3 regions of the Alteromonas sp. HB246098 genome follow, and region 2 is predicted to be linked to each of the others. Evidence: predicted binding sites of a transcription regulator. Region 2 holds the regulator's gene; each other region holds the start of a gene.
What was found. The regulator MetJ, encoded in region 2, represses methionine synthesis genes. The targets are predictions, from matches to a motif close to TAGACGTCTAGACGTCTA.
Positions count from the first base shown of each region.

Region 1: a site for MetJ is predicted at 10,512-10,529, ahead of msrA (peptide-methionine (S)-S-oxide reductase MsrA). Genes of this name have one in related genera too.
Region 3: a site for MetJ is predicted at 3,250-3,267, ahead of metK (methionine adenosyltransferase). Genes of this name have one in related genera too.

Region 1 covers NZ_JBTZUG010000010.1:42,178-54,387, reverse strand. Annotated here, with positions in the region: gene ACYTPF_RS17685 (glycosyl hydrolase family 8) at 1-639, shown strand, start outside; gene ACYTPF_RS17680 (cellulose synthase subunit BcsC-related outer membrane protein) at 636-3,095, shown strand; gene ACYTPF_RS17675 (choice-of-anchor A family protein) at 3,128-4,444, opposite strand; gene ACYTPF_RS17670 (ExbD/TolR family protein) at 4,628-5,038, opposite strand; gene ACYTPF_RS17665 (CLCA_X family protein) at 5,181-5,969, opposite strand; gene fldB (flavodoxin FldB) at 5,996-6,532, opposite strand; gene ACYTPF_RS17655 (metallophosphoesterase family protein) at 6,550-8,415, opposite strand; gene ACYTPF_RS17650 (hypothetical protein) at 8,665-9,786, shown strand; gene msrA (peptide-methionine (S)-S-oxide reductase MsrA) at 9,890-10,435, opposite strand; gene ACYTPF_RS17640 (thiol-disulfide oxidoreductase DCC family protein) at 10,693-11,088, shown strand; gene ACYTPF_RS17635 (SDR family NAD(P)-dependent oxidoreductase) at 11,078-11,803, shown strand; gene ACYTPF_RS17630 (sodium-dependent transporter) at 12,134-12,210, shown strand, end outside.
Region 2 covers NZ_JBTZUG010000009.1:129,860-138,796, reverse strand. Annotated here, with positions in the region: gene metF (methylenetetrahydrofolate reductase) at 152-1,039, opposite strand; gene metJ (met regulon transcriptional regulator MetJ) at 1,200-1,532, shown strand; gene ACYTPF_RS17205 (malic enzyme-like NAD(P)-binding protein) at 1,620-2,855, opposite strand; gene ACYTPF_RS17200 (hypothetical protein) at 3,502-3,819, shown strand; gene rpmE (50S ribosomal protein L31) at 3,994-4,206, opposite strand; gene priA (primosomal protein N') at 4,659-6,848, shown strand; gene ACYTPF_RS17185 (SPOR domain-containing protein) at 6,981-7,571, shown strand; gene hslV (ATP-dependent protease subunit HslV) at 7,927-8,451, shown strand; gene hslU (HslU--HslV peptidase ATPase subunit) at 8,534-8,937, shown strand, end outside.
Region 3 covers NZ_JBTZUG010000001.1:1,373,344-1,385,553, reverse strand. Annotated here, with positions in the region: gene ACYTPF_RS05910 (ABC transporter substrate-binding protein) at 1-405, opposite strand, end outside; gene ACYTPF_RS05905 (3'-5' exonuclease) at 739-1,242, shown strand; gene ACYTPF_RS05900 (hypothetical protein) at 1,319-1,789, opposite strand; gene metK (methionine adenosyltransferase) at 2,034-3,179, opposite strand; gene tkt (transketolase) at 3,607-5,598, shown strand; gene epd (erythrose-4-phosphate dehydrogenase) at 5,617-6,627, shown strand; gene ACYTPF_RS05880 (phosphoglycerate kinase) at 6,745-7,920, shown strand; gene ACYTPF_RS05875 (fructose bisphosphate aldolase) at 8,222-9,121, shown strand; gene ACYTPF_RS05870 (hypothetical protein) at 9,287-9,601, shown strand; gene ACYTPF_RS05865 (efflux RND transporter periplasmic adaptor subunit) at 9,835-10,923, shown strand; gene ACYTPF_RS05860 (efflux RND transporter permease subunit) at 10,934-12,210, shown strand, end outside.

The DNA of each region.
Region 1 (12,210 bases), on a different contig from region 2:
ATAACTAACACCAACAGCGTTGTATTATTACCAGGTGAGTACGGATTTACGTCCGAACAAGCAGGCAAGGACAGTTTGCAGTTAAATTTGTCTTACTGGATTTTTCCCGCTATCACTGATTTGGCGGGAATATCCGCTACGCCCGAACGCTGGGAAAGCCTCTATAAGTCGGGCTTAGCTTTGCTGTCTAAAATGCAATTCTCTTCTTATAAGCTGCCAAGTGACTGGGTGCGTTTTACGCCTAACAATACGGACTCAGACAATAAGGATATTGGCACAGTAAGCCTAGATAACGTGATATCGCCTGAATTCGGATTTAATGCGATCCGCATCCCACTGCAGCTTTCATGGTCACCGCAATTTCGAAAAAACACTCAGTTAGCCGAAGAGTTACTAGCGCCATATTATGCATGGTGGGCTGTTACACCCACGCCAGCTACGGTCAACTTATTAAACGAGGAAACAGCTGAGTACGAGATGTCTGAAGGTATGAAGTCGGTTCAGATTGCAGTAAACAGCCTTATGAAATCAGAAGCGCCAGAAAAGCCTGAGTGGCCCCCAATCGACCGTAACATGGATTATTACTCTGCAAGTCTAACGCTGCTTTCCATGTTAGCGGTTTTGGATAACGCATCGTGAAAGAAAGATTTACACGCACGTCACTTTGTCTAGCCATCGGCGCATTACTCACATCGTTCGGGCCGACGCAGGCGTACGGCCAAACTAAAACAACCTACAAAGAAAAAGATCTAGGCATACTGCCGGTACAACAAGAACAGCCTGATTTAACCGGGCTTTGGTATCACATTAACGAACGACAGATTAAGCTAGCGAACGAAGAATTCACGCGTTTAAAGGCTCGTTACCCCCAGTGGAAGGTGCCGGAAGAAGTAGAAGCTGAGCTTAATAGAATTAATGGCCGACTTAAAGGCACTATTAAGACTGTAGTTTCAGTGCCGAGAGTAGATAAGTCAGGCAAACCTGAGGCTGACTCTACGCCCAATGATTCGCTCGAAACGCCCCAAAACCAGGTTGCCAAACCTGCCTCAGAAGCGCTTCCACTAGAAAGGTTTGCGCAATTAACGCCTAAAGCTAGAGCGACAACGCCAAAGCAAAAAGTAGAAAGGCTTATTGCGTTAAGCAATCAGTTAAAGCGCACTGACTTTTACTTGCTCATGGGGTGGACTGCTATCGACAAAGGCATGTTAGAGGTTGCTAACCAACAGTTTACCTCAGCCTTGCAGTTGGCTGTTCGAGATATTGATAAACAATCAGCGCAGCAAGGTTTAAACAGTGTGAGGGGAATTAAACTCCAGCAGGCATTGTCGCTTCGAGATACGACATCCTTGGCACAGTTATTCAAATCTGACACCAGTGGCTACACGAAAGAAGTGCTACAAGGTGCGGCGTGGCAACAATACGATTTAAAAAATTATGTCTTTGCCGAAGCGCTGTTTAGTTTAGTCGAAGATAACGAAGGCAGATATCTGGCACTTAGCGCACAAAGCAGTGATCTTGCCAAGCAAAACGCTTTCGACTTGGCGTGCAGTATTGATACTGAGGTATTCATTAAACGCTGTGCAGATGGCTTGGCTAGTCGACAGGCCCAGTTCTACGATACAAGGCATTACAAAGAAAGTATACAAGCTGGCGAATCCCTTGAACGTTTGCGGCCTTTAAGCATAGAGGAACGTGCGTTAATTGGCTGGGCTGCAAAAGAAATACAAGATATTTCCACCGCAACGTCGGCCTTCGAGCAAGTGCTATCGAAAACGCCAACCAATACGGTTATTGCGAATGAATTGGTTTCATTGAATCAAAGTAATGACGCTACATTAAATCGCTTGGCCTTAAAATACGGCGCAGTAAAAAGCATTTTGCAAGCGCGTAATATTCGAAACGCGTGGTCTAGAAAACAATTTTGGTTAGCTTATCAAAACGAAGACTCACAAGCGGCTACCGCACAAACTAAAGATGGCTTAAGTGCAGTTTACGGTATGAATACCCGCAGTCGAAGTGGTGGCGAGGGGCTTGGTAACTTTGATGTACTGTCACAATACATAGGCATTGGCAGTGGTTATAAAAACTGGCTTTGGCAAGTTTCATTAGACTATAAGCAGTTCTACAGTGGTTCTCCTCAAGTTGGTGATTGGTTCGGTGACAGGCAATTAGAAAGTTTGGGCATAAGTGGTTTCGAAGACACAGGTGTTCGGGCTGAAGCCTATTATCAAGCACCAGACTTCAATTTTTACGCGAATTTGGAATATGCCATGTTCGAGCAACCCGTTGGCGCTAAAGTAACCGGGCAAATCTCGGCAACAAAGTTTTTAGCAGATACAACCGTTGCGGCCACTCTATTTAGAAAAGCGAAAGAAGACAGTCTATTGAGTCAGACCGGAACTTTTTATGCTAACCGAGAGCAGTCTTGGGGCTATGTGATAGAAAGCGGTGTTCGTGGATTAGTTGCCCATTCCATAGCCGACAATATGTCGGTTGCGGGAACTGCGCAGATAAGCCGATTAGAAGGCGAACTCGTTGCTGATAACAGCGCGATATCACTTCGTGGTGACGTGAGTTACGACATAGCTGATAAGGTATCTTCTCGCCTTGATTATTGGCGTTTAGGACCGTTCTTAAGCTATACAAGCTATGACAAAAACTTAAGTGGTTTTACAGTAGGCAACGGGGGCTACTTTAGCCCGAGTCAGTTTGTCAGTATTGGTGGCTATTCTGAACTGCTAACTCTAGAGGCACTCAACTGGCAGGTTAAGCTGCGCAGTTCACTTGCGCTCTCTCGTGTTAAACAAGACGATGATCTGCGCTTTCCGATAGGGCAAGCGCACTCTAGTGTAGAAGAAGGTGTTTCTCTTGGAGAAAGCACAGACACAGGTTTAAGCGGCAATTTTATGGCTGAAGGTCAATATCGTATTGACCACAACTGGATTGTGACTGGCTATATTGGAAAAGCGTTTGCGGTCGAATATCAAGCGTTTGAAGCGGGTATTCAAATAAGATGGCGAGAAGGGCAGGGTAGTGGTGTAACAAGTGATGAGCTTTTGCTGTCTTCACCAAGATTAAGCGGCTTTGCTTTGTAAAGCCGCTTTCACCAAAGACTAAGTAATCCTGTTTAGACCTTGCTAACTTGTCGACGCCTAACCAGCATGAAGCATCCTGCGCCAAATAAAAGGGCGATTGAAGCGGGCTCACTGACGTTGATAGCGCCAAACTGGTAGTTATTAATTTGGCCTGTTGGCGCGTTGTAGGTTTCACCTTGGTCATTAACTAATTCCACAAGTGGCGTGACCAAACTATTGGCAATCACGTTGCCATCTACGTGGCCATTATAAAAGCTTAGCTCTGCATATGGTGCCAAGACGCTACCTTTCACGCCAACACTGTGCAGGGTTATATCTTCAGCATCAACAAAATTAAACAAAATATTGTTAGTGTAAAGTCCATCGTGACGTTGGCCTATGTTGTTATCGTTGTCTCTATACTGGCCATTTTCTGTAAAATATTCGTTTTCCTGCGTAAATGCAGTATTGAAGAAGCCAGTATTAAACAGCTCTACCGTATCCCCATACACATTGATAATGTTATAGCTGGTGGTAGAGAAATCGTAAACAATGTCTTTGTCGGCAGCACTGAACCAGTCAGAACTAATCGAATAGATATTCACATCATCAGAGCCAGAGAATACGATGGTGTCGAGAGTATCGATATTACTGTCATTACAACTGACTAACGCATTTGGATCTGAAGCGTCGGTACAGGTCAGTGTTGTTGTTCCATTTACGCTCATCGAAGCAAAGTCTTGAGACTGCGCCGTTACTTCATTAGCAATGGAATTAAAATCGAGATTGTCGACGTTTACTGTATTACTGGAAGACTGCACTGCGCTCCCCGTATAGCCTGCGTTATCCACGGTAAGCGTTGTACCGTATGTTATGGAGCCATTTACACCCGCTTCACGGATGGTAACGGCTTGCTCAGACTGGATATCACCGTTATTAACGCCTGCCTTCTCTAATGTCACGTCACCTTCACTGAATATACCGCCGTTTTCCACACTACCGTAGGTTACGGTGGTAGTACTACCACTGTTTAGTGCTCCATCGAACATTACGCCATTAGCAGTAACCATTCCTGAAACTGTGGTTTGCCCTGCGTGAACATGGCCTCGGGTGTAAGTAAGATCGCCACCTACATAAAGTGCACTAGAGGAAAGATCGGTAGGGATTAGAAGACCTACATCAAAGTCTTCAACCGTTAGGTTTCCACCTACGGCTAACGAGCCTTCAACGTCAGAACGCTCACCTTCGTAATCTTCAAAGATGAAAGCGTTGTAGTTAAACGCTTCGCTTAATTCAATTTTTGCTGCAAACACCTGGGGTGCTGACATTACCGCTGCAACTACAGCAGTGTAAATAAGTTTTTTGTGCATAATGGCTCCAGTGACATCAGAGTCTGGAACCGAGTTTCAACATGGTTTATCCAGACACACCGAATGGTACGATCTGAACAAAATTCGCGCGATAGCACAAGAGATACTTTGGTATAAGAGAGGATACGAAAAAGCCACCCGAAGGTGGCTTTTACTTAATTTGTATTTGATTAATAAAGCGTTTTAGCTGCTCTTTTTAACCAAAACAGATACTTTGTCGATACCAGCAATTTTAACTTGGTTCATTACTTCAACTACTGTGCCGTGCTCGCTGTCTTCGTGAGCCTGGATAGCAGCAGAATCAGTGTTGTTTTCTGCTAGGTATGTTTGCGTGTTCGCAACCACACGACGAATATCAACCTCACGGCCACCCATCGTGATAGTGCCGTCAGCAGCAATACGAATAGAAAGCGCTTTAGAAGGCTTGTCGTTTTTCGCTTGATTGTCTTCTGGACGGTTTACGTCTAAACCTTTCTCTTTCACGAACGAGGTCGTTACGATGAAGAAAATCAACATGATGAACACAATGTCCAACATGGGGGTCATATCAATCTGAGCCTCGTCTTCAGCCGAGGTATGCTTCTTTCTTTTCATCTCGTCTTCTTTCTTCTGTTACGTTCGAGCCATTTAGTATACTGCTTGTTACAAAAATATACAGACTTTTGTATAAAAACAGTGTGCTCATTAACACTTGTTGTTGAAAAAATACTCAGTTTCACGGTAATAAAACAACAAACTAGGTTTGTTTGCGTGAAATAGCGACACCTAATTGGTAAAAATACAACATCAATGCCTGATTGAGTGATGTACGCAAGTTACCATGAGGGTAAATGCCAAGTCTAGCTTCCGTTGACTTTTTTGTACCTTGCACTAAGAACGCATTTTTGATCTCGTGATCTTGAATGCAGGCTTCAAATGCGCGGGCTGCCATCTCCTGAGGCATAGCATAATAATACATTTTTAGCGCGCGATCAGCTTCTACGGATCGCACAAAGTACTCATTTGGCCTTTTTTGATCGTTTAAAAACAATAACGAGAAACAATCGCTCAATTTTTGATTTAAAGGATGAGCGTTCATTGGAGCGTTATCCAGCCACGCCTGCGTGGCGAAACTTCCGGCGGCAACGCCGTCGAACATACGAGGGGCAATGTAGTGATCAAATGCGTGAAACCACTCGTGGGCTAGAGCTCCCGCTCCTGCGTGTTTTGCTAGCGCTAGCTGCCTCTTCGCGCTGTTGTAGTGGGCGCTACTGTGTTTTTGTCCCCCGCTGCCAAAAGCAAGGGATAGAGAGCCATTTAAAGACAGAACTTGCTCATTAATATTAAGGATCGCAACCAGATCGTACAGGGCGTCAAAAAATAAATTGGCAGCGATCTGTTGTTCTTCCGCAGTCACCCATCTGCCAACCGTGATCGTAGCGAAATTAAATAGTTTGCGTATATCTTGAAACGATACGTCGGCACCGTCTCGGTGGCTAGGGCCGTTGCGATAGAATTGCTGATGAAGACGGCCTTTACTTTCCAACACTGACTTCCAAATGTAAAAGGGGATTAAGCCATTGAGACCAGTAATTGCTCACACCATGCTTCTATGCGAGCATCAGTTCTGTCGTATTGATTTTCATCATCTAGGGATAAACCAACAAACTGGGTCTTGTCTTCGGTCAAGGCTTTAGAGGCAGTAAATTCGTAGCCTTCGTTTGGCCAGTAACCCACGATGTTGCAGCCTGTTGGCAATATCGCATCGTGAAGCATGCCCAATGCGTCTTGAAACCACTCTCCATAACCGAGTTGATCGCCTAGCCCGAATAGTGCAATGGTTTTACCTGCTAAATCTAAGCCGTGAACCTCTTCCCAGTGAGATTCCCAATCTTCTTGGAGCTCACCAAAATCCCAGGTCGAAATTCCAAATATGATGATGTCGTATTCGGCCGTGCGCGTCAGGTTTACATCTTTAATGTTGTGAAGGTCAACAATGTCTTCGTCAAAAAGGCTATTGAGCTGCGCTTGGATCTTTTCTGCCGCCATTTCGGTGTAGCAGGTTGTTGAGCCGTAAAATAATCCGATGGACAGTGCGCTATCACTCATTAGATACCTCTTTTGAACTAATCGTCTTTAGAAGCTGGGAATTCTACCTCTTTACCGTTGCTCAACAAAGCTTTGCACTGAACATCGGCGTTTTTCTGTGAAATTTTTAATACGCCGATGGCGCAACCGTTGAATAATTCGCCATAACCCTTGCTAGGTTCCCGTGCTTTTACCGACATATTCCGACGTCTTGTGAAAAGGTTCAGGGGCGACTTGGAGCGATAAAGCACACGGTTCAATCTATCTAGCCACTTAATGAGTCCATCCGGGAACGCGTTTTTCAATCCGCTGCAGGTGAACTGAGTAATATGGGGGCTGTTTCGCCTAAAGCGTAAACGCACATCGTACACAAAGGAATAGTGCACATCTCCCGACAAAATAATGAATTCCGGCGGGGTTTTGTAGTGCCTGAATATGTTTAACATAACGTTGGCAGTACCTTTATGGGCCATCCAATTTTCTGCATCAACCGTGAGCGCCTTGCCAAAAAACGTGAATATTTTTTGAATGGCCTCAATAACTTTAACCCCATAGATGGGGGCAGCAGAGACAACGATGACAGATTCTTTGCCAATAATAGAATGCTGGAAATCACACAGCGCTTCCCAATCCATTAAGCCCGAAGGCTTGTTCATATTTGATTCACTGCGCCAGCGCTGTGTTCGTGTGTCTAATACTTCAATAGGAGGCGTGGTATCTAAGCGGTAATGCCATTGATCAAAATCTAAAAGATCGCTTATAACTTCATCGTGTGCAGTGAAGCCATCTTCACTTATCGATTCGTGTACTTTTGCGATCAGCGGCGCGACTTTTTTAGGCGCATTGCCCCAGCCTTGGCATAGCAAGTAGCCAATGAGAGCATTGCCGATCATGCGTTTTGATAAAGGGCTGCTATACACTTCTTGTTCCCAACCCCGTGTTAAGTTCCAATCGTCAGTAACATCGTGATCGTCAAAGATCATATAGGTAGGAATGTGCGCTAGTGCTCGGCGTACCTGGGGTAATTGCTTAACGAACCCGGTAAGCGCGTCATTCTCTTTATCGAAAATGTTTGAGTACTTTTCTGGGATCCCATTTTTATCTATGGATACGCTGGTCCAAAGCGTATCGGACCACACCAGCAAATACATAGCGATGATCTCTGCACTGCCAATTAAATGGTTTTGTGCATTTACCGACGTAAAGACAGGCTTTTTCTTGGCGCCAAAGAAAATTGAAGATAGTACCGTGTTGGTCGCTATTTGCGGCAGAAGCTGTTCACGTTCATAAAACCCAAATTCATGAGTTGCAAGTTCACTCGTATTACCCACCACTGCGCCCTCAAGCGCTTCGTGGTAAAGGCCTAAACGCTCTATCACACTGTGAATGGCTTTAAGCATAGGCCCTGCTACATCATCTGCGTAAATTTGATCCCCCGTCATCAACAAAAGATCGGGGAAATTCTTATCTTTTTCAAATGCGTTCTTATGAAGCACGTCAACCTGCGCCAGCGCATCATCTTCGTGAAAGTGGGGCTTGCGGCAAGAGCCGTGCAAAATAGTTTCGGGTGTTTCGGTGTAGTGAAAGCTTGGCGAGGGCTGGCCATCGTAGAGTATTGCGCGCTCTTCTTTTTCCCATGCGGCTTGCGCAGACGAATCGTCAAATAACAGTTGATAGCTAATGCGCGCTCTGTCTTTAAAAGGATCAGCGGCGTAAAAAGAGATTAGATGGATGAAAGCATAAGAGCCTACGCGTACAGTTTCACTCTGACACTCACCCGCTATTGTATGGTCACAAGACGATAGTTTCAGCGATGGTGCTTCGGCGTTACTGGTGACTACCCATATATGGCTTTCAGTAGGCGTCACTTTTCTAACTATTGGCCCTGCTATGACTTGGGGCAAGTGCTGCGTAGGAATGGCTTTCTCCTTCAATACTCGTTTTGCTAGCTAAAACACTTTTTTCGCACCTATATTGAGGCGCTTTACGATCTTTATTGTGTTTTACAGATACAAAGGCAGTCGCTAATGTAAATAACCGCTATAACCTTACTCTTTTTTGTGCATAAACGGTATGCTCGATATACTCCCTTACAATTTTTTCAGTTTTAGCTTTTGCTCTCGCTCTAGTGAGTCGAGAGGGGACTTCATATTATGCTTAAATATTTAACTGCCACCGTTTTAACCGCGATGCTGGTCACCGCATGCAGTGAGCCCAAAGATGTCATTATTAGTCCAGAACCCACCGATTTGACAGAAACAACGGTAGGGAAGTGGATCCTCGATGAATCTGGAAAAGTGATGTTTGACCCCCAAACATCAGGGCTAGTAGTGCTAGACGGACAGCTAGTAACCATTGCAGATGCAAGCGCGGATGCTACGCAGCAGTTGAAGTTACATAGCATTTCACCAGACACGGCAACGCTAAGCGCGTCTAGTATGCGCTTTTCATTCTCAAGGAGCGTGCGTCGAAGCTGCTTTTATGGCTACTTAAGCGAACAGCCAGATTTAGAAGCGTTAGCGGTAGACCCTAGAGATGCTAATGTCATCTATACCGTCACAGAAGACGCTACCCGTACTGGCGCCTTAAGCCCTCGTTGTGAAACCAAGTACGAAGATACAGGCTCTACAGACTACCCAACCCTATTGGTTAAATTAACTCGCAAGGACAATGGTGATGTTGAAATGTCAGACGTACGTCCAATACAATTTCCGAAAGAGTTCGAAGTAGGGAACTTCCCCAATGATGGCATTGAAGGCCTCACTATGGCAGAAGACGGCACTTTGTATTTGGCATTGGAAAAAGACAAAGCGGGACAGCCACGAGTCTTTACATTGTCTGTCGATAAGGACTTTTTCTCATCGAGCGATTTTGCGACCGTGAGCGAACCAGACCTACAGCTTCCTTCGTTTACCTCGGGTAATCACCCCATAAATGGCTTGGCTTTATATACGCACTCAACAGGCGCATCATATTTATTTGGCGCTGCAAGAAACGACAATGAATTATGGGTAATTGATACCACTGGCAGCAAGCCAACAAAGCGCATTCCCATTATTTTTGATGTTGCCAGTGACCAGAGTTGTGAACAGTACACGATGGATAATTCATCAATGGAAGGGTTAGTCACTATTGATAGTACGCTATGGATAATTAACGATCCGTGGGAAAAGAATTACATGAAAAATGCGACATGTGAGGCGCATAAGACGCGTTATGAAGATTTAGCACCGTTACTGTTTCCGATAGAAATCAATGACGTTTGGTTTGATTAGCGTCTATCTACTCAAGATGACCTTCAAACCGAATAAGGGTTGCTACCAAGCAACCCTTTCGTTTTAGCCTATCTGTAAACGCCGCTAAAAAAGCTGACTTTACTTATGCATCGCTGCGAAGGCGAGAAGCAAAAGTCTTTTTGAATTTTGCAAGCTTAGGTGCAACCACCATAGAGCAATACTGGTTCTGCGGATTGTTTTTGAAATAATCCTGATGATAGTCTTCGGCGTCATAGTAGTTATTCACGGCTACTATTTCAGTGACTACCGGGTCGGGCCAAATTTCTTCCTCTGTGATTTGTGCAATAATTTTTTCAGCTTCCGCTTTTTGAGCATCGTTGTGATAGAAGATTGCGCTGCGATACTGAGTACCCACATCATTACCCTGTCTGTTTAGCTGAGTAGGATCATGTAGCGCGAAGAAAATCTCTAAAATTTCACGGTAGCTGATGTTGTCTGCATCAAACGTTACTTGTACCACTTCTGCATGGCCAGTATTTCCCGTACATACCTCTTCATAGGTTGGATCGGCTTTTTCACCTCCAGCATAGCCAGAAATTGCTTTTTCTACGCCTTCGACAGTGTTGAACGCGGACTCGATACACCAGAAGCATCCGCCTGCTAAAGTGGCCACTTGTAAATTTGCCATAATAAAACCTCTCTTAATCTTTGCTTGTAGTGTGGGTGCCCCTAGGTCACAACACAAGTCATCCAAGCGTATTTTTTTATCGTATAAACGAATATTAAATAAGAATAACGTGCGACGGCTTGAAACGGTTTTAAACTTAACACGATAAGAGCGCTGATAGTGCACGGCAAACGCGTTCTAATCTATATTTTTCCATGTTTGCATGGGCGAAATTGTCTTCAAGCGATAAGCGTCGTAAGTGGCAGAGGTAGGTAGAAGTGATTATTTTTTATGATGGTTATTGCCCTTTGTGCATAGCCGAAATGCGTCATCTACGCAAAAGAGACAAACATAACAAACTCACACTGGTCGACATTCAGGCCCCTGATTTTGCAAGTCGTTATCCAACCATGGATTGGCATGCGCTTAACGCCAGAATTCATGGCCTTCGTGAAGACGGCACCCTAATTACCGGACTTGATGTTACCCATGAAGCGTGGAAAGCAGTGGGTATGGGCTGGATTTATGCTCCGCTTCGCTGGCCTGTTATTCGTTATGCCGCCGATGCTTTCTACAATGTATTCGCAAAACATAGATATACCATTTCTTACCTTTTAACGGGTAAAAAGCGCCAGTGCGACCGCTGTGTACCGGGAGAGCCGAATGGAAAGTAACGTACTGATAGTGGGCGCATCTGGCGGTATAGCGTCTGCGCTTATAGAACAATATCGCAGTGCAGGCGCAAAGGTGTTTGCAGTAAGTCGTGCAGCTGTAACTGAAAGTAACAACCTAGAGAATGTTTCGTATCATCAAATTTCTGAACAGGATGATAAGCACATTAGCGGTTTTGTAAAACAACTCGCTGAGCAAGACGTTGTGTTAAATACGGTAGTAATAACAACCGGTTTTTTGCATAACGAAAACGATGGTATTCACCCCGAAAAACGCTTAGAAGATGTCAGTGAGGAAGCCCTGACAGCGTACTTCGCGACAAATAGCATTATTCCCTCTATATGGCTTAAGCATTTAGTCAATGTTATGAGTAAAGAAGGGTCTACCCTTGTTTGCCTAAGCGCGAGAGTAGGGAGCATATCAGACAACGGGCTTGGCGGATGGTATGGCTACCGTGCATCGAAAGCCGCGCTCAATATGTTTGTTAAAACAGCATCGGTAGAGTACAAGCGCAGATTAAAAGATGTCATGCTGGTATGCTACCACCCAGGTACTGTTGATACAGGACTGTCGAAGCCATTCCAAAAAAATGTAGCCGCTAAAAAACTCTTTACACCAGAGTTTACCGCCAAACAGCTTGTTCACCACCTTTCAGCGCTTGATCGGGAGCAAGCTTGCCGTTTTATTGACTGGAATGGTGAAGTGGTAACTTGGTGATACGGTCTATCATCGTTTCAGCAAGTTCAACATCAAGACTTTTTATTTCACTGCTGTTACCATGCTATTTTGGGAATGGTGCAGCGTATTGATACGCCCATAGAGGTAGCAATACAACGCGTTGACGCCACACGTGAGTCATAACAACAAACGCCATCCTAATAATAAATAATACCAGTTCGCTCGGCTTGATTCCGACGAGAATCAAGAACGAACAACAAGTACAAATTGTGAGTGCAAAAAAGTGATTGTTTTATACAAGGCTAATTTGTATGTCATAAGGCGTGACAAGCGAACTGTTATAACAATAACTCAACAAGAGGAATGGATATGAGCGGGGCCAGAGAACAGTTCGGATCGCGCATAGGTTTTATATTGGCTGCTGCAGGCTCTGCAGTGGGCATTGG
Region 2 (8,937 bases):
TTACGGTATCAATAGTTCAATTCATAATACAGCAAATGGTAACTGGCGTAGGCTTCAGTGGCAAAAGGTTAATCAATACTTTATACAACAAAGGCGCATGGAATGCGCCTTTAGTTATCTACTTGTATAGCTTTGTTACCGCTACACAAAATCAATCGCCGGAGCGCACACCTAGCATATGACAGATTGCATAGCTTAGTTCACTACGGTTGAGAGTATAGAAGTGAAAGTGCTTCACCCCTTCTTTTGCCAGTACCTTCACTTGGTCCATGGCAATATTAGCGCCTATTAGGTTACGAGTGGCTTGATCATCTGCATCAAGACCGTCGAACATCTTGTGCAACCAGCCCGGAACGTGCACGTCTGTAAAGCCAGCAAACCTTACTAACGTTTGGTAGTTAGTCACAGGTAAAATTCCTGGAACTATGTCTAAGTCTACTCCCGCGGCGGCTGCGCGGTCTCTAAATCGCAGGTAAACACTCGTATCGAAGAAGAACTGGGTTATCGCTTCGGTAGCGCCAGCTTCAGCTTTGCGTTTAAGGTTTAGCAAGTCGAACTGCGCATTTGGCGCTTCAGGGTGTTTTTCTGGGTAGGCAGCAACTGAAATATCAAAATCGGCAACGTCTTTTAGTAAGGCAACTAAGTCAGAGGCATACATCTCTGTTTTGTCTACCCCTTTAGGCAAGTCGCCACGCAAGGCGACAATACGGCGAATGCCAGAATCCCAGTAGTCTCTTGCAATTTGCTTTAATTCATCACGGCTTGCGTCGACACAGGTTAAGTGAGGAACGGCAGCAACGCCTGTTTGCTGTTGAATACGTTTTACCACATCGTGGGTTCTGTCACGTTCACCGCTATTGGCGCCGTAAGTAACCGACATGTAGCTTGGCTTTAGCGGGGCTAGACGTTCAACCGACTTCCACAGGGTTTGTTCCATGGCTTCCGTTTTAGGCGGAAAGAATTCAAAAGATACATCAATATCACGCAGCTCCGACAGGGACTGGTTTAATGCATCGATACCTTGTGCGTAAGAAACCATGGTTTATACTCTCAAAAATGTAATCTTATAGACGTTTAGACGTCTAAATTAAAGAATATATGTCTAGACGTCAAGAGGTTTACACTGCTCAATTGACCTTTTCGTGAACTTGTTTAGAATTTCTCTTCATAATATAAAAAGAGTAGACCGAGTTAGTACAATGGCAGAATGGAACGGTAAATATATTCACCCCTACGCAGAACATGGGAAAAAGAGCGAGCAGGTAAAGAAAGTCACTGTCTCTATACCTATTAATGTGCTTAAAGCACTTACTGATGAGCGTACCCGACGCCAAATCAATAATTTGCGCCACGCCACTAATTCGGAACTGTTGTGTGAAGCGTTTTTACACGCGTTTACCGGACAACCTTTGCCTAACGACGATGACCTGCGTAAAGACAACCCTAATCGCGTGCCGGCTGAAGCTAGGCGCATTATGGAAGAAATGGGTATTGATCCAAGCTTCGAAAATGATGTGTCTGAAGACGACTGATATCTATCATTAAAGAGACACGGCCCTGTATTGTATGTTAGCGGATGTAAGTAATTACCTACAACACAGCGCCGTTTTTATGTATCTTTATTCTTCCGGGTTTTCAGGCACTCGTGCAACGCCCGACTCAATAGCCGCCTTAGATACAGCGGTAGCAATACGCTCGCACAGACGTGGGTCCATAGGCTTGGGAATAATATAATCCTTACCAAACGTTAGGCTGTCACTTTTACTTGCGGCTAATACTTCCTCTGGGACGGGTTCTTTTGTAATAGCACGAAGGGCTTCAACTGCCGCCACTTTCATCTCGTCATTAATAGCTGTAGCGCGAACGTCTAGAGCGCCACGGAAAATAAATGGAAAGCACAGCACGTTGTTTACCTGATTAGGGTAGTCTGAGCGTCCAGTAGCCATAATTAGGTCTTTATGTACTTCGTGAGCGAGTTCAGGCTTTATCTCTGGGTCAGGGTTAGAGCATGCAAATACAATTGGATTTTCAGCCATCAAAGAAAGCGCTTCTGGCGGTAAAACATCAGGGCCTGATACACCGACAAAGATATCTGCGCCTTCCATTACATCTTCAAGGGTGCGCTTATCAGTGTTGTTAGCAAACAGCTTCTTGTGCTCAGTTAAATCTTCGCGACGAGTGTGGATAACGCCTTTCCTATCTAACATGTAGATACGCTCACGCTGGGCTCCACACTTAATCAGTAGCTCCATACAGGCAACCGCTGCTGCGCCAGCGCCCATGCAAACAATTTTAGCGTTCTCTATATTTTTGCCCTGAATCTCTAAAGCGTTAAGCATACCTGCGGCGGTTACAATAGCGGTACCGTGTTGATCATCATGGAATACTGGGATTTTACAGCGCTTAATGAGCTCTTGCTCAATTTCAAAGCATTCCGGCGCTTTGATATCTTCTAGGTTAATACCGCCAAACGTATCAGCAATATTGGCTACAGTATTGATGAATTCTTCCGTCGTACGATGTTTCACTTCAATATCAATGGCATCTAAACCAGCAAAGCGTTTAAATAGAAGCGCTTTACCTTCCATGACAGGTTTTGAAGCTAATGGGCCTAAATTGCCTAATCCTAAAATTGCCGTTCCGTTACTAATAACAGCAATAAGGTTGCCTTTACCCGTATATTTATAGGCATTATCTGCATCTTCGGCGATTTCTCTCACCGGTTCGGCAACGCCCGGGCTATAAGCAAGAGCAAGATCGTCGACACTATCGGCAGGCTTAGATAGCTCTACGCGAATTTTTCCAGGCGTGGGTTTGGCGTGATAGTCAAGTGCGCGTTGTCTAAAATCTGACATGTAAAAAAGTATCCTTAGATGTAGGGTTCATCGGTGTTTTCGTTCACGCTCTGTAGCTATTTTATTATCGTTGTAGTTATAGGTAGATAAACATAAGCGCGTTACAACCAACTAATGACAAAAGTGATTATAAATAGTTGTGGGCACTGGTGTGGTACGTTGGAAACTGCAGACCTAGCGTTAACGCTTTCTGATTTTCCTCACATATCGCTGTTGATATTAGGACTAACATTTAGACCTACATTTATATCCAAAAGCGCCACGAGCCTTTACAGTAAAGCATTATTCATAAAATTAATGCTCACTATCAAGGTGCCGATCGCAACTCTAACACAGCCAATCACTGTGTACATATCTGATCAGAATTCTCAATTATCAATGTAGGTTAGGCATACTAATTAGACCAGTAAAATAAGCCTATAATTGTCATTCATAAAATTTATTATTAATCCGCTTAATATTTTGAGGGTGTATTGTAATGGTATTGTAGATGCGGGTGCTTTAACGGCTAAAATACTTATCAATTTATATTCTTAAAAACAGTGCTAGATAATATTGCACAAAGATAAACCTCTTTAATTTCGCTTTCATTTATCTGATAAAATACGACAAGAAACCTTTCAAGCTAGCTTTTAAAACAAAGAATATGACAGAAAGAAAACTAGTCGCAGTGCTAACTGACGTGTGTGAAAACGTAAAATCTGACCATAATGGTTTTGTATGGCTTACGCATCTAGGGCCTTGGAAAGCGCCTAAAGTTGTTGCCGTGTTTAATACGGAGCGGGAGAAACAGCAAGCATTGATAAGCGGTTGGGATATGGACTTCATAAACCAGGTGAATATAGCCCTTGAATCTATAAAGTCTATTCCTGTTGGTATTTATTTTGACAGTGAAGAGGCGTGTAAAAAACAAAGTAGAGGAGACTGGGATAAACATCTGTCAGGAATCAAAAAATTTCATTAAGTATAATGAGTGTTTTGATTTTAAGTGTAAGCGTTATCGATATGATCAATTAGCTTTTAATTAGAGGCGCTTGCATAAGTGGAAGCTATTCAACAGTAGTTTCTGACATGAATAGTAACCTTCAGGCAATAAAAAAGCGCCATATAGGCGCTTTTTTCAAACTCGATATCAGGCTTACTTTTTGCCCAATGCACCGAAACGCTTCTTGAAGCGGTCAACACGACCACCAGTATCAACGTTACGTTGCTTACCAGTGTAGAATGGGTGGCATGAAGAACATACGTCTAGGTTGATGTCTTTACCAAGGGTAGAGCGGATGTTCAATACGTTACCGCATGAGCAAGTTGCTTTGATTTCTTCGTATTTAGGGTGGATATCTTGTTTCATTGGGTTACCTCAAATAATAAGGCCGTATCGCTATACAACCCGAAGTCGCACACCATACGTTACTTAATTCAAATGATAAGTCGTTCAACGAACAACCCATCGCAAAAAGAGCGGCGCATAATATAGGATGGAAGTGGCTTGATCAAGCGGTTTTTGTCCAAATGTTAAACAAGAGAACTCAACAAGACGCCTAAACAAACAACATTCCTTTCATGCTTACCAGTAAAATATGTTTAAATATTTGTCTTTCAAGGCTAGGCCCATATGCGCTAATGGCAAAATTGTGTGGTAATAGCAAAAGGTATAGCTAGGGGTGTAGCTAGCTGCTAGCAGCGCACATTGCTGTAACCTATAGGTATGCATGTAGCCTCTAAATAAATAGTTTCAGTGTAAGACGCTCAGCAAGCAATTTGCGCGCTGTAAAAGTCATCAAATAAGGTAGAACGTTCGCAATGGCCTTTATCCAAGTTGCCGTGCCAGTGCCACTGCGCCAACTTTTCACATATACCCACAACAACGCACTCAGTGCGGGTGTAAGAGTGGTTGTGCCTTTTGGTCCACGTAAATTGGTGGGTGTGGTCGTCGAAACTCTACAAAAAACTGAAAGTGAAATTGACAACGTCGATAAGTTAAAAGCTATCGAGTCGGTACTTGACGATAGCCCCATTATAGATGATGTGTTGCTGAAAATGGCTCAGTGGCTGTGGCAGTATTACCATCATGCGCCAGGTGAAGTACTGCACGCCATGTTGCCTGTTTTATTACGCAAAGGCGAGTCGGCGGCCCCCACGCCACAAGACATGCTAATGTTTACCGAAGACGGTGAGCAAACGGCTGCAGAAACGCTATCGCGAGCGCCGAAGCAACAAGCTTGCTTTTCCGCGCTGGCGTGTGGAGCTTTATTAGCGTCGCAAGCGCGAAAACAGTATGGTGCACCTGCAGTTAAAGCGCTTGTTGAAAAGTCTTTGGTACGTATCGAAGAAATAGCACCTGAATTTAAGCCAGGTAGTTGGCTTTCCTCGTTATCGCTTTCTGAAAAGCCAATTCCAGACACTGAACAGTCAGTTGCCATTGCTGCGCTTAATCGTCAGCAAGGTAACTTCGCGGTAAGTTTACTTGAAGGGGTTACCGGTAGCGGTAAAACGGAAGTGTACCTTCAGGCCATTGAACCTTTACTGCGCGACGGAAAACAAGTGCTTATACTTGTGCCAGAAATTGGGCTAACACCTCAGACGGTATCTCGTTTTGAGAAGCGCTTTGGCATTGCGGTGGGCGTTTTGCATTCTCAGATTTCTGATAAAGAACGTTTACATGTTTGGCAGCGTGCTAAAGCCGGTGAACTCGGTATTATCATTGGTACTCGTTCGGCTATTTTCACGCCGCTGCATAACCCCGGCATGTTGATTGTGGATGAAGAGCATGACGAGTCTTTTAAACAGCAAGATGGGCTTCGCTACCACGCCCGTGACTTAGCAGCCATGCGTGCCAAGCAGCACAATATTCCTCTTTTACTAGGCAGTGCCACGCCCGCGCTTGAGACACTCAACAATGCACTAAGCGGCCGCTATGCTCACTTACAGCTAACCAAGCGAGCGGGAGGTGCGAAAAGCACACATCAGCATGTGCTGGATGCGCGCGACCAACCTATTCATTACGGTATTTCGCAAGGCCTGCTAACCATAATGCGCCAGCACATTAGCGCAGGAAATCAGGTGTTGGTGTTTGTGAATCGAAGAGGTTATGCGCCAGCGCTACTTTGTCATCGCTGTGGTGAAACCGTAATGTGTAAGCGCTGTGACCGCCCTTATACCGTACACAAAGCCCAAAACCGGCTACAGTGCCACCACTGCGGTGGCATGCGCTCAATGCCATCAAACTGCGAAGCGTGCCATCACAATGAATTAGTAACGGCAGGTACGGGAACCGAGCAAGTGGAGCAAGGGCTTGCAAGTTTATTCCCAGGCATTAAACAAGTACGTATTGACAGTGACACCGTGCGGGGCAAAGACAAGCTTCACCAAACCCTTGATGCTATTAATCGCCAAGAGTACCAGCTTCTGGTAGGCACCCAGATACTATCAAAGGGTCATCACTTTCCTCATGTCACCCTAGTAGCAGTGCTAGATTGTGATGGTGCACTTTTTAGCGCGGATTTCAGAGCGCCAGAAAAGCTTGCCCAGCTTGTTACTCAGCTTGCTGGAAGAGCAGGGCGCGCCAGCAAACTTGGTGAAATGTGGCTTCAAACCCACAACCCCCATCACCCTTTGCTACAAGATTTAGTGCACAATGGCTATGGGCATTTCGCACGGCACGCTTTAATGGAGCGTAAGGCAGCAGGGTTACCCCCTTTTATTAGCCAGTTTGTTATTCGCGCAGAGGCTACCGATAGCAGTTTGGCTTATCGCTTTCTACAGGAAAGTAAGCAGGTGTTTAATCAACAGCACGCCATTGATATAAACGGTCCGTTTCCTTGCTTAATTGAAAAACGGCAAGGCAGGTTTCGGTTTATGCTGGTATGTAGCCATGAAAAGCGTGCGCCGCTTCATAACGCGCTGCGTTTGGCGCTGCCATTTTTACAGGCGTTACCGCAGGCTATGAAAGTAAGGTGGTCGATAGATATCGATCCTACCGATTTCAGTTAGCTTGTTGGGTAGCAATACGTTAAAATTTTAACAAGATTGAAGAGGCTGAAACACTAGCCCTTCTAATAGACTTGGTATATGACGTTTTCTTACGCATACAAACAACGATAACAAGTAGGAATATTGCCGACTATGGCTCAACGCGATTATGTCTCTCGTGGACGCTCTCCTCAAAAAAAGAAGGCTGCTGGTAAAGGTAGAAAACCGGCCACAAATACGCGATCAAACGCACAATCTAACGGCCCAGTTTCTGGGAAGCTTCCTATCGTTCGCCTTATAGGCATTTTCGCTCTAGTGATTGGCTTCGGTGTATTTTTGTGGTCGATAAAAGACAATGTAGAGGATGACGTAGATACTCAGGCTTCACGACCTGTTGCCCCAACAGAAGAGTCTTTACCTGAACTGCCTGAGGAAGAGTGGGAATACATCAAGACTCTGCCAGGATACGAAGTAGAAGTTGAAGTAAGAGAGCAGGAAAAGTCGGATAAACGCTATTTAATGCAGTGCGCCTCGTTTAGAACCCGCGCCCAAGCTGAAGAGATGAAAGCCAAAATTGCATTCCAGGGTTTAGAAGCTCTTATCAGACACAGCACCGGCAGCAATGGTGATTGGTTCCGCGTTATTCTTGGCCCTTATGAGTCTAAGCGCGATGCGGAGAAAGCCAAGCACAGCCTGCGTAAGGTGAACATTGCCACATGCCAAATTTGGTACTGGAATTTGTAGCGCTCTTTCCAGAGCGCTATCAGACAGCAAAGAACGAGCTCGCTTCTAGGCGAGCTACATTTATGTAGCGACTTCAATGTTGCTACTTTATCTGTGCTCTATTTCCTAGGCATTATTTCAATTGGCCATAGGCTGTATTGGCGAAAGTATGCGCTCGATAAATGACATATTCAATAAGCACCGTCAGCGCTAAGCCCATATAATATGCAGCGCTGAGCGCACATAATTCTATCCTACCCTTGAAATTAAAAAGCCTTCCCCCACTTATTTGTTATTGAATTATTACGCTGCTGCCCTAGTTCCGCTAAAAGGTACGTATAAAACGCAGCAGCGCCCAGCTAAACGGGGAAATAACGTGACAACGATTGTATCTGTACGACGTGGGAATCAAGTGGTAATGGCCGGTGACGGACAGGTATCACTGGGCAACACAGTAATGAAAGGGAATGCGCGCAAGGTGCGCCGTTTGTACCACGACAAAATTCTAGCGGGATTTGCGGGCGGCACGGCCGACGCGTTTACGCTATTTGAGCGCTTTGAAGCGAAGCTTGAAGCGCACCAAGGCCATTTAACCAAAGCGGCGGTTGAACTTGCCAAAGACTGGCGGACTGATAGGGCGCTACGCAAACTCGAAGCCCTGCTTGCCGTAGCCGATGAAACGGCGTCATTTATCATTACCGGTAATGGTGACGTAGTGCAGCCAGAGCAAGATCTTATCGCTATTGGCTCTGGCGGTAACTACGCCCAAGCGGCAGCTACTGCACTTTTAGATAATACCGAGTTAAGCGCTAAGGAAATTGCTGAAAAGTCGCTGACCATTGCCGGTGATATTTGCGTATTCACTAACCATAGCCAAACGGTTGATGTACTAGATTACTAAGTAATAGCGAAAGCTGTTATTGGCTTGTTGTCGCTCGTCTGCGTAGCAAGTACAACAAGTATTGTTAGAAAAGGGTTTATTCATGTCTGAGATGACACCAAGAGAAATTGTTCACGAGTTAGACCGACACATTATCGGTCAACAAGATGCCAAGCGCGCCGTATCTATTGCACTTAGAAACCGCTGGCGTCGTATGCAGCTTGAGCCTGAGCTGCGCCAAGAAGTTACGCCAAAAAATATTTTGATGATTGGTCCAACGGGGGTAGGTAAAACTGAAATCGCTCGCCGTCTAGCTAAACTTGCTAACGCACCTTTCATTAAAGTTGAAGCGACAAAGTTCACCGAGGTGGGCTATGTAGGTAAAGAAGTTGAGACTATCATTCGTGATTTAGCCGACATCGCGGTAAAAATGACGAAAGAAAACGAAATGAAGAAAGTGAAATTCCGTGCTGAAGAAGCCGCGGAAGAGCGCATTTTAGACGTTTT
Region 3 (12,210 bases), on a different contig from region 2:
GTCTACTATGGGGGTGCCGGCGGCCCAGGGAACCAGCATGAGAATATTCTTAGTATGTATAATATCAATTTCCGCAAGCACCACAGGAGTGTGTACTCCACCAATGACGGCTAGTAAATTTGGCATTTGCGCAAACTGTTCAATATTGTAAATACCGCGAGCAGGATTTCCTCGATGGTCTTTCGTAATCACTTTAAGTGTACGACCAAGTATCCCCCCATTTGCGTTAATTTCATCGACGGCTAGCTCTACGCCTCGAGTAATAGCAACGCCTCCTTCTACAGCTACTGCCGAGAGATCTGCATCAATACCTATAATTAGCGGCTCTTGAGTACTTTTAGCTTGGCATGAATTAAAGAAGGATATAAAGCAGAGGAGCGCTGATAAAATAAGATGTACACGCATGGATTAGCCACCTGATTGATTACCCTTAAAAGTGTATAGCAATGTGCTGAGCGTTTTATTATTTACGCATTATCCTTTAGTCTAAATTTGCTCATTGTGTGTACAGTTTTTCGATGAAACACCCTTTATACTTCTTCTAGAAACAAGCTTCTAGAAATAAGCCAATGTGGCACGATTCTACTATTGAACAAAAGGCGTGAAGCTAAATGGTTGTTTAGTGAACGGCTATGTGAGAGCGCAGAGCACGGTAAAAATTAAAAAATACCTGTGCCAGTGAGAAGGATATCCTCTTTTGCTAACACAAATTAAGGAGAACAGTAGTTTGGAGTATAAGTGCGAAATACAACATTGCCTACAATTATAGATGTGGAAGCAAGTGGATTTGGGGCGGCAAGTTACCCCATAGAAATAGGCATTGTGCGCTATGATGGTGCAAAGTGGTGCAAACTACTGAGGCCATTTGATTCTTGGGTACACTGGGATACAAAAGCAGAATCGCTTCATGGCATCTCTCAACAAATGTTGCAAGCACGAGGTGAGGAGCCTCATAAAGTATGCGTTGAGCTTAATAATTTTCTGGGGAATACGGTTGTATACAGTGATGGATGGGTGGTAGATAACCCTTGGCTGATAAAGCTGTACGCGGCTGCGCAAATTGAAATGTCGTTCACTTGCCGCGCCCTCGAATATATATTGAGTGAGTCTCAAATGGATAATTGGCACGACGTCAAAAACAGTCTTTCCGCTGAACTAGACGTAAAGCGTCATCGGGCGAGTTCTGATGCAATGATAATTCAGCAAACCTATGCTAAAACAATGGCGCTCACTCAGGAGTGATTCTGTGTTGCCTTTTCAGTAAGGGAAGCGCAATTTTGGCGTCGCGGCCTTCGCTAAGCCATAGGTAGTGATATTACTAAAACAGGTAATTAACACCTAAATAAAGCGCCATATTCTCTTCTTCTCCAACTTGTCTATGCTCTAGCTCTACGGCCATGTTTAATCCTTCGCTTTGGCCAAGCAACCAACCTAATCGCGTAAAAGTACCTACATCGTGCGGTAAATAAAGCCACTCGGCATAATGTTGAAAAGCGGTATTATTTGTTTTGTAGGTTGCATAAACCTTCTGCGGCACCCAAGTGTTGAAACGCCGGCTGGCGCTAAACATACCTTGTGAGCCCGCTGGATAGGTATAAGTGTTATCGTAGAGGTAGGTTTCGGTCGTGGATTGAACGCGGTACATACTGTTTAGCTGCCACCGAGCTATCTTCTTGCTCTTAAACTGAATTGGGCTGTAGTTGGTATTATTTACTTCCGCGAACGCGGGCAAAGCCGTTATTGAGACAGCCAGTGCAAAGGCGAGGAAAATACCAGTAACCATATTCATGGAAGAGCCCAAGATGTTGTTATCATGGCTTGTAAACAACCAGTAACTACAAGCAATAGTGTGTTCGTTATTTAAGCATAGACCCAAAAACAAAGGTTGGAAATAGCCTTTACCGTTTTTAATCTAGCTGGCTAGCTTGTTTAACTTGAAAGACTTCAACGAAAAACGCCGCCAGGCTGCATAGCTTCAATGTAAAGCGTAACAACCTAGCGGCGTTTTCAATAAGCGTTATATGCTTATTGGGTTAGACCGAAGCTTTCAGTGCTTCTGCTTTATCCGTTGCTTCCCATGGGAATTCGTTACGACCAAAGTGACCGTATGCAGCAGTTGGGCGGTATATAGGGCGCTCAAGGTTAAGCATTTGGATAAGGCCGTAAGGGCGCAGGTCGAAGTGTTTACGCACTAATGCTACCAATGTTTTTTCATCTACTACACCTGTACCAAAAGTATCGATGCTGATAGAGGTCGGCTCTGCAACACCAATGGCGTAAGACACTTGGATTTCACAGCGCTTTGCAAGACCTGCTGCAACAATGTTCTTAGCAACATAACGGCCCGCGTATGCTGCGCTGCGGTCTACTTTTGATGGATCTTTACCAGAGAACGCACCGCCGCCGTGACGAGCCATGCCACCGTAAGTGTCTACGATGATTTTACGACCTGTTAAGCCACAGTCGCCCATTGGACCACCGATAACGAATCGTCCCGTTGGGTTAATGTGAAAGCGTGTATTTCCATCAATCCATTCACTGGGCAGCACTGGCTTAATAATTTCTTCCATTACCGCTTCGCGAACTGTTTCAGTGCTTACTGAATCACAGTGCTGGGTTGAAAGCACAACCGCGTCGATGCCAACAGGCTTGTCGTTTTCATATTTGAAAGTAATTTGGCTTTTAGCATCTGGGCGTAACCAGTCTAGTTTGCCAGATTTACGTACTTCCGCTTGTTTTTGTACAAGGCGGTGAGAGTACGTGATAGGTGCCGGCATAAGTACATCAGTTTCATCGCTAGCGTAACCGAACATTAGGCCTTGGTCGCCCGCACCTTGTTCTTCTAGGCTTGCACGGTCGACACCTTGATTAATATCAGGAGACTGTTTACCAATAGCATTTAATACGGCACATGAATCGGCGTCAAAGCCCATGTCTGAGTGCGTATAGCCGATTTCTTTTACTGTTTTGCGAGTAAGCTCTTCAATGTCTACCCATGCAGAAGTGGTAACTTCACCACCTACTAAAACCATACCGGTTTTTACATACGTTTCGCAGGCCACCCGAGCGCGAGGATCTTGTTCTAAAATAGCGTCAAGAACCGCATCTGAGATCTGATCAGCAATTTTGTCCGGATGTCCTTCAGACACTGACTCGGATGTGAATAAATGCGTGGCCATAAATGCTCCGTAAGCGTTAAATTATCAAAATAGTCGTATATTGTACTAAAACAAGTTATAAATACCAGTCTTTACTTCTAGACGTCTAAAAGTCTCTTTGTTACGAATAGTTGACACAACCCGATCACTTATAGGGTTATTCAGGTCGTAATTGACGAAGTTAATGATGTATAGACAAAACTAGGTGTTAGTTATCACCGTTTTCGCTGTAGTGGGAGTACGTAATGGTCAGGTTATAGACCATTTTTTACTATAACTTTCACTATTGGCAATCAAAACCCATTGAACTGAAAGGTGGCATAGGTAAGAATAACGCCACATTCAATCGTATAAAGAAGTAGAGCGAACGCCTTACCTCTACGCTCGTCTAGCTTGGCTAGCCCGCTAAAATACGAAACAAAAGATACGAAATAAATCAGGAGACAACATGCCCTCTCGCCGTGAACTCGCCAATGCTATCCGTGCATTAAGCATGGATGCCGTTCAACAAGCTAAATCTGGTCACCCAGGCGCCCCTATGGGGATGGCTGATATCGCGCAGGTATTATGGGGTGATTTCTTATCACACAACCCTGCGAACCCGTCTTGGGCCAACCGCGATCGCTTTGTACTTTCAAATGGTCACGGCTCGATGCTGTTGTACTCTCTGCTTCACCTTTCAGGCTATGAATTGCCAATTGAAGAGTTAAAGAACTTCCGTCAGCTACATTCTAAAACGCCTGGTCACCCAGAGTATGGTTATGCGCCGGGTGTTGAAACTACTACTGGCCCACTAGGTCAAGGTATTAGCAATGCAGTGGGTATGGCGCTTGCCGAGAAAGTGCTAGCGGCACAGTTCAACAAAGACGGTCACACTATTGTTGATCACCACACCTACGCGTTCTTAGGTGACGGCTGCTTGATGGAAGGTATCTCACACGAGACATGTTCACTAGCCGGCACGCTAGGCCTTGGTAAGCTCATCGCATTTTGGGATGACAACGGCATTTCAATTGATGGTGAAGTAGAAGGCTGGTTCACTGACGATACGCCAGCACGCTTTAAGAGCTACGGTTGGGAAGTGATTGAAGGCGTTGACGGTCACGATGCGGAGCAAGTAAAAGCCGCCATTGAGAAGGCACAAGCGAACACCGCGCAGCCTACGCTTATTTGTTGTAAAACCACTATTGGCTTCGGCTCGCCTAATAAAGAAGGTACGGAGTCTTGTCACGGTGCACCACTAGGTGATGACGAAATTGTCGCTACACGTGAAAAGCTTGGCTGGAGCCACGGCGCGTTCGAAATTCCAGACGATATCTACGCAGGCTGGGATGGTAAAGACAAAGGCTCAAAAGCGGAAAGCGCGTGGAACGACGCTTTCGCAGCATACGAAGCCGAATACCCAGAGCTTGCAGCAGAATTCAAACGCCGCGTAAATGGTGAGTTGCCAGCAGATTTCAGCGACAAAGCAGACGCTATCATCGCTGAACTTCAAGCTAATCCTCAAAACATTGCTTCACGTAAAGCGTCGCAAAATGCATTAAACGCGTTTGGTCCGTTACTTCCTGAGCTATTAGGCGGCTCTGCCGACCTTGCTGGTTCTAACCTAACCATTTGGGAAGGCAGTAAAGGCGTTGAAGCAAATGATGCATCAGGTAACTACATTTATTACGGTGTACGTGAATTTGGTATGTCTGCCATGATGAATGGTATTGCCCTTCACGGTGGCTTTAAGGCATACGGTGCAACTTTCCTAATGTTTATGGAATATGCACGTAATGCGGTACGCATGGCGGCGCTAATGAAGCAGCCTGCAATTTTCGTTTACACCCACGATTCAATTGGTCTAGGTGAAGACGGCCCAACGCACCAGCCGGTAGAGCAGGTGGTTGCGCTACGAGCTACGCCTAACCTTGATAACTGGCGTCCTTGTGATCAGGTTGAGTCTGCTGTGTCGTGGAAGTCTGCCATTGAGCGCATTGACGGACCAACAACGCTAATCTTCACGCGTCAAGGCTTAGCCCAGCAAGAACGAACGGCTCAACAAGTTGCAGATATTGCTAAAGGCGGTTACGTACTTAAAGATTGCGAAGGTACACCAGAGCTTATTCTTATTGGTACCGGTTCTGAAGTTCAGCTTGCCGTTGAAGCAGCAGAGAAACTTACCGAGCAAGGTAAGGCCGTTCGCGTAGTATCTATGCCATCAACTGACGTATTCGACCGTCAGTCTGCTGACTACCGAGAAAGCGTACTGCCGTCTAGTGTTGTAAAACGTGTAGCGGTTGAAGCCTTGTCTAAAGACAGCTGGTATAAGTACGTCGGCTTTAACGGCGCTATCGTAGGTATGGACACCTTTGGTGAGTCTGCACCTGCAGGCGACCTGTTCAAGCACTTCAACATTACCACTGACGCTGTAGTAGAGGCTGCACTGTCTCTGTAAGAGGTAATAGATAAGCCTATGGTAAATATTGCCATAAATGGGTTTGGTCGTATTGGTCGTAACGTATTGCGCGCACTTTATGAAAGTGAGCGCAATAACGAATTTAAAATTGTGGCCATTAACGACATTGCTAAACCCGAGGGCATAGCACATTTACTTAAATACGATACCGCCCACGGGCGGTTCCGTTTTGATGTGGCCTTAGAAAACAACACGCTTAATGTGGCAGGCGACGATATTACGTTGCTCGCGATAAGCGATATTAAAGACCTACCCTGGAAAGACTTAGGCATCGATATTGTGCTTGAGTGTACGGGAAAGTTCGATGACAGAGCATCGGGGCAAGCCCATTTAGATGCTGGCGCTGGCAAAGTGCTGTTCTCGTCACCCGGATCACCAGATTTAGACAATACGGTCATTTTCGGAACCAACGAAGACACGTTGACCAGTGAACAAAAATTAGTCTCCAACGGCTCTTGCACCACAAACTGCATTGTTCCGGTTATTCAAGCGCTAGACGCCGCGTTCGGTGTTGAAAGTGGTACGATCACAACCATTCACGCGTCTATGCACGATCAGCAAGTTATCGATGCTTATCACGAAGATTTGCGTAGAACCCGTGCCGCGAGTCAGTCAATTATTCCCGTTGATACACGCCTTGCCGCCGGTATAGAGCGTATTCTGCCTAAGTTTGCGGGTAAGTTCGAAGCCATTGCCGTACGTGTACCTACTATCAATGTTACTGCTATGGACTTAAGCGTAACGCTTCAGTCTAAGGTAACTATTGAACAAGTGAATCAAGCACTGCGCAATGCAAAAGCAGGGCGATTGCAGGGCATTTTGGACTACACCGAAGAGCCTTTGGTGTCGGTAGATTTCAATCACGACCCTCACTCGTGTATTGTAGATGGCACACAAACGAGAGTCAGTCACAAACAGCTGGTTAAAACACTGGTGTGGTGTGACAACGAATGGGGTTTTGCAAACCGTATGCTCGATACCGCTAAAGTGATGTTCGACGCAAAATAAAGCATTGATGCTGCCAAGGGTTGGTAGCACCAGCCCGCGCAGCTTTCACAGTTAATTTGAGCGTGTTTCACTTGTTTTAACACGTTCTACTGAATTTAAATTAACATAGGAAAGACGATGGCAATTCCAAGCATGAGCGATATGGCCCTAAATGGCCAGCGCGTATTAATTAGACAAGATTTAAATGTGCCGGTAAAAGACGGCAAAGTAACTTCTGATGCGCGTATCAAAGCATCAATTCCTACGATTAAAGCAGCCCTAGACGCTGGCGCGGCAGTTATGGTGATGTCTCACCTTGGCCGTCCTACTGAAGGCGAGCCTGCTGATGAGTTTTCTCTTCAACCTGTGGTTGATTACCTTAACGACGCCCTAGACGTACCGGTTAAGCTTGTTAAAGACTACCTAAACGGCGTTGAGCTTGCAGACGGCGAATTGGTTATCCTTGAAAACGTACGTTTTAACAACGGCGAAAAGAAGGACGACGAAACGTTAGCGAAACAGTACGCAGCACTTTGCGATATTTTCGTTATGGATGCCTTTGGCACCGCTCACCGTGCACAAGCGTCTACTCATGGCGTTGCTAAATTTGCGCCAAAAGCCTGTGCTGGCCCATTACTTGCTGCTGAATTAGATGCACTGGGTAAAGCGCTAGACAACCCTAAGCGCCCAATGGTTGCTATTGTCGGTGGTTCAAAAGTATCGACCAAGCTAACCGTACTAAAAACACTGGCTGAAAAAGTAGACCAGCTAATTGTTGGCGGTGGTATCGCTAATACCTTTATTGCGGCACAGGGTCACAATGTCGGTAAATCTTTGGTGGAAATGGATTTAACCGAGCAAGCCACGCAGCTTATGAATGAAGCTCAAGCGAATGGCGGTAATATTCCAGTGCCAACAGACGTAGTCGTAGGCAAAGCGTTTGATGAAAATACCGAAGCGACGCTAAAAGTAGTCAGTGATGTTGCTGACGACGATATGATTTTTGATATCGGCCCAGATTCGTCAAAAGCGTTAGAAGATATTATTAAGAATGCGGGCACTATTGTTTGGAATGGCCCTGTAGGCGTTTTTGAATTTGAACAGTTCAGTGCAGGTACGAAAGCGCTTTCAGAAGCGATTGCAGCAAGCGACGCATTCTCAATCGCAGGTGGTGGTGATACACTAGCAGCAGTTGATAAATACGGAATTGCCGATAAGGTTTCTTATATTTCAACAGGTGGTGGCGCGTTCCTTGAGTTCTTGGAAGGTAAAACACTACCAGCGGTAGCAGTACTAGAAGAAAAAAATAAATAAGCCTAAGCGCTGTATAAAAACACAGCGCATAAAAGCTCTCGATAGCTAAGGCCTAGTGCAAAGTTGCCCCAACATGCGTCACGCTCAGTAACAGCATTTTTGAGCGTGACCATTTAATCGGAGACGATTACCCCAGCGAAACAGTGAAGTACGCTGGCATAAATACCAATTTTATTACAGATGTGTTTACTCTAGGTGCCGGCTAGCCGTGTAAGAGACAAACAGATCTTTAATAGAATTGGTATAACAATAAACCCTACACCTGTCTATTAAGGCAGTAATATACAAAAGGAGTGTTGCAATGGCATCACAAGCTCAGCAGGCAATGCTGGATAAACTGAAAACACAAACCGGTTTTATTGCAGCGTTAGATCAAAGCGGCGGTAGTACACCTAAAGCGTTACGCTTATATGGCATCGAAGAATCTGAATACAGCTCAGACGAAGAGATGTTTAATCTAGTTCACGAAATGCGTACACGCATTATCACCAGCACCCCTTTTAGCGGCGAACGCGTTCTTGGCGCAATCTTATTTGAAAACACCCTTGATAGAGAAATTGAAGGCATGTCTACTGCACACTTCTTGTGGCAGAAAAAGCGTGTCATCCCTTTCTTAAAAGTTGATAAAGGATTGGCCGAAGAGAGCAATGGTGTTCAAGTGATGAAGCCTATGCCTGGCCTTGATGCTCTGCTTGCTAAAGCGGTAGCGCAAGACGTATTTGGCACTAAGATGCGCAGTGTGGTAAAGCTTGCGAATCATCAAGGTATTAAAGATGTCGTTGCTCAGCAATTTGAAGTAGGTAAGCAAATTCTAGCTGCTGGCCTTGTCCCAATTATCGAGCCAGAGGTTGATATTCACAGCCCGCAAAAAGCAGAAGCTGAAGCGCTACTTAAGTTAGAGATCCTAACCCAGCTTAATCTTCTTAGCGAAGGTGAAGAAGTGATGCTTAAGTTAACGCTACCAACCGAAGCTAACTTTTATAAAGAGCTTGTTGATCACCCTCGCGTACTTAAAGTGGTTGCACTGTCTGGCGGCTACAGCCGTGACGACGCAAACGCAAAACTATCAGAAAACCAAGGTATGATCGCGAGCTTCTCTCGCGCATTAACCGAAGGTGTATCTGCACAGCAATCTCAAGAAGAGTTTGAAGCAACGCTAGATAAAGCGATTGAAGGTATCTACCAGGCGTCTAAAGCCTAGACTTTCTCTTAACTTGTTTATTACAAAGAGCGCTATTCAGCGCTCTTTTTGTTTAGATTAACGCATTCAATTCAAAGCCTGTTGTCAAAAAAAAGCGGACTGTGTAGCATCTCGCGCCATTGTCATTGCTTGATATCATTGAAGCCTAGTATTGGAAGTAAACTGGTGAATTTCCAACACATAAATACTCAACGCTTTTGCTACGGTTTAGCGCTGTTATTGTTTACGTGCTTGCTTACCATTAAACAAGATATTAAGCCCATCTCGTTTAAGCATCAGCTTGATGCATCCGTCTCGACCCTATCAATAGAAAGTAGCGCAGAAGAAAATGGACAAGACGACCTATTTTTGTCCGTTATCAATACGTTTGGTAACGCTGCGATTATTAGTTCACTTAGTGAAAACCCCCTCCCGTATTTAGTCTCTTGGTCTAAGAAGAGCTACGTCACCCCACTTACAAGAGCGCCACCTGCTGTTTAAGCTTTTCCTCTTGCTTTAATTTTCGAGAGAAAAGCCTTTCAATTTCAAAATTTTCACAAACGTCAGTTCTCTTCAGAGCTGGTTATATTCGTGCGTGCATGGCTGAGTGATTGAGAAGCCCGATCGGCAATAAAACTGACCGGTAAACAAAAACGAGCAGTAAATTACTCGCTATGCCGTACTAATGCTGTTGCCTGTCTATAGGCAATACCTATAAGAACGATTTTAAAATTATGAGCAAAAAAACGCTTTTAGCAGCAAGTATTCTTACCGTCATTTTAACTGGGTGTGGTCATCAAGAGCACGAAGCTCATCATAGTGGTCCGCTAGAGTTCAATGTCTCGCATCCAATAAACAAAGATACAGTTCTTGTTAAAGAGTACGTCAGTCAAATTCGCGCCATTCAACATATTGAGTTAAGAGCAATGGAAAGAGGGTACCTCGCCTCTACGTTCGTTGATGAAGGTCAGACCGTAGAGAAAGGAAGCCCTATGTTTAAAATAGTGCCTACTATCTACGAAGCAGAACTTAAGCGAGCTCAGGCAGAGGCTAAAGCTGCGCAAATGGAGCTCAAAAACACCAAATCGCTAGTTAACCAAAATATAGTCTCACCTAACGAGCTTGCTGTTGTAGAAGCTGAGTATCAAAAAGCGCAGGCTGAAGTTGAATTAGCAGAAGCACATTTGGCATTCACTGATATTAAAGCACCCTTTACTGGGAAAATGGACCATTTAGAAGCAAGAACAGGTAGTCTGCTCGAAGAGGGAGAGCTTCTTACAACCATGTCTGATTTAAGCCAAATGTGGGTTTACTTCAATGTGCCAGAGTCGGAGTATCTAGATTATGTACAAAGCGGAAAAGCAAATGAAGGGACGAGCGTTCGCTTAAAGCTCGCAAACGGCACAATTTATCCTTACGAAGGAGTGATAGATACCATTGAAGCCGATTTTGATAATCATACTGGCACAATCGAAATGCGTGCTTCATTTCCTAATCCTGATGAAATGTTACGACATGGACAAACCGGTAACATACTTGTCGACGTTGACTATCCAAACGCGCTGGTCATTCCCCAAAAGGCGACTTTTCAAATATTGGATCAGAACTATGTATATGTTCTAGATGCTGACAATACCCTTAAAACACGACATATAGAGATTGCAGCTGAGTTACCGCACATCTTCTTGGTATCAGAAGGGCTGAAAGAAGATGACACTATTCTTCTTGAGGGTTTGAGACGAGTAAGTAATGGCGATCACATAAAGCCGAACCTTATTTCTTCTGACGATACGTTAGCTGAACTAGCACTTCAGGCAGAGTAGGGGATTAAGTATGTTTGGTGTATTTATTAAACGTCCGGTGATGGCGATCATGCTATCCCTTATGATTATCTTCTTAGGCGCGCTTTCGGTTTTTACCTTACCGACTTCTCAATTTCCAGATATCGCTCCCCCCAGGGTTTTAATTTCATTGGCATACCCTGGTTCAAGTGCTGATGTACTCGTAAAGTCATCTTTGGTGACCATTGAGCGTTCGATAAATGGTGTGCCTGGCATGAAGTACATTGTGTCTGATGCCACAAGTGCCGGTGAAGCTACTATCCAAGTTATCTTTGACTTGGATGTTGACCCTAACCAAGCGCTAATAAACGTTAAAACGCGGCTTGATCAGGTAATGAACCGGCTCCCGCAGTTGGTACAACTTGAGGGAGTAGTACTTCAAAGGGTGCAGCCAAGCATGTTGATGTATATCAACGTCTACAGCACAGACGAAGAGGCCGATGAGAAGTTTCTTTATAACTACTCGAACATTAACGTTATACCAGAAATACAGCGTGTTAACGGTATTGCCAGCGCTAAAATATTGGGTAGTCGGCAGTATGCTATGCGCATCTGGTTAAAGCCAGATCGCATGCGAGCGTATAACATTTCAGTCGATGAAGTGATGGAGTCGATTGATGAGCAAAGCCTTATTGGTCGTCCAGGCCGACTCGGACGAAGCTCGGGAATAAGTGCGCAGTCTAAAGAATATGTGCTTGTTTATGAAGGACGGTACGACGAGCCTGATGAATACAAAAATATCATTATCAGAGCGGATAGTGACGGCAAGCTGCTTAAGTTAAGTGACATAGCAGACGTAGAGCTTAGCAGTGAGTTTTTCGATATCTATTCAAACAAAGATGGGTATCCTTCTGCGGCAATCGTGTTAAAGCAAAATTATGGCAGTAGCGCTAATGAAGTGATATCTCAAGTAAAAGCTAAAATGGCAGAGCTTGAAGAAACCTTTCCCGAAGGCATGAAATACGAAATTAACTATGACGTGTCTAAGTTTCTCGATGCATCGATAGAACAGGTACTGCATACCTTATTTGAGGCATTTATCTTAGTTTCGCTGGTGGTTTTCATCTTTTTGGGAGACTGGCGTTCTACCTTGATTCCTCTATTGGCCGTCCCCGTATCCTTAATTGGTACCTTCTTTTGTATGCAAGCGACGGGGGTAAACATTAACCTAATCACCCTTTTCGCGTTGGTATTGGCTATAGGGATAGTGGTAGATAACGCCATTGTTATCGTCGAAGCTGTGCATGCAAAAATGGAAGAGAGCGCTAG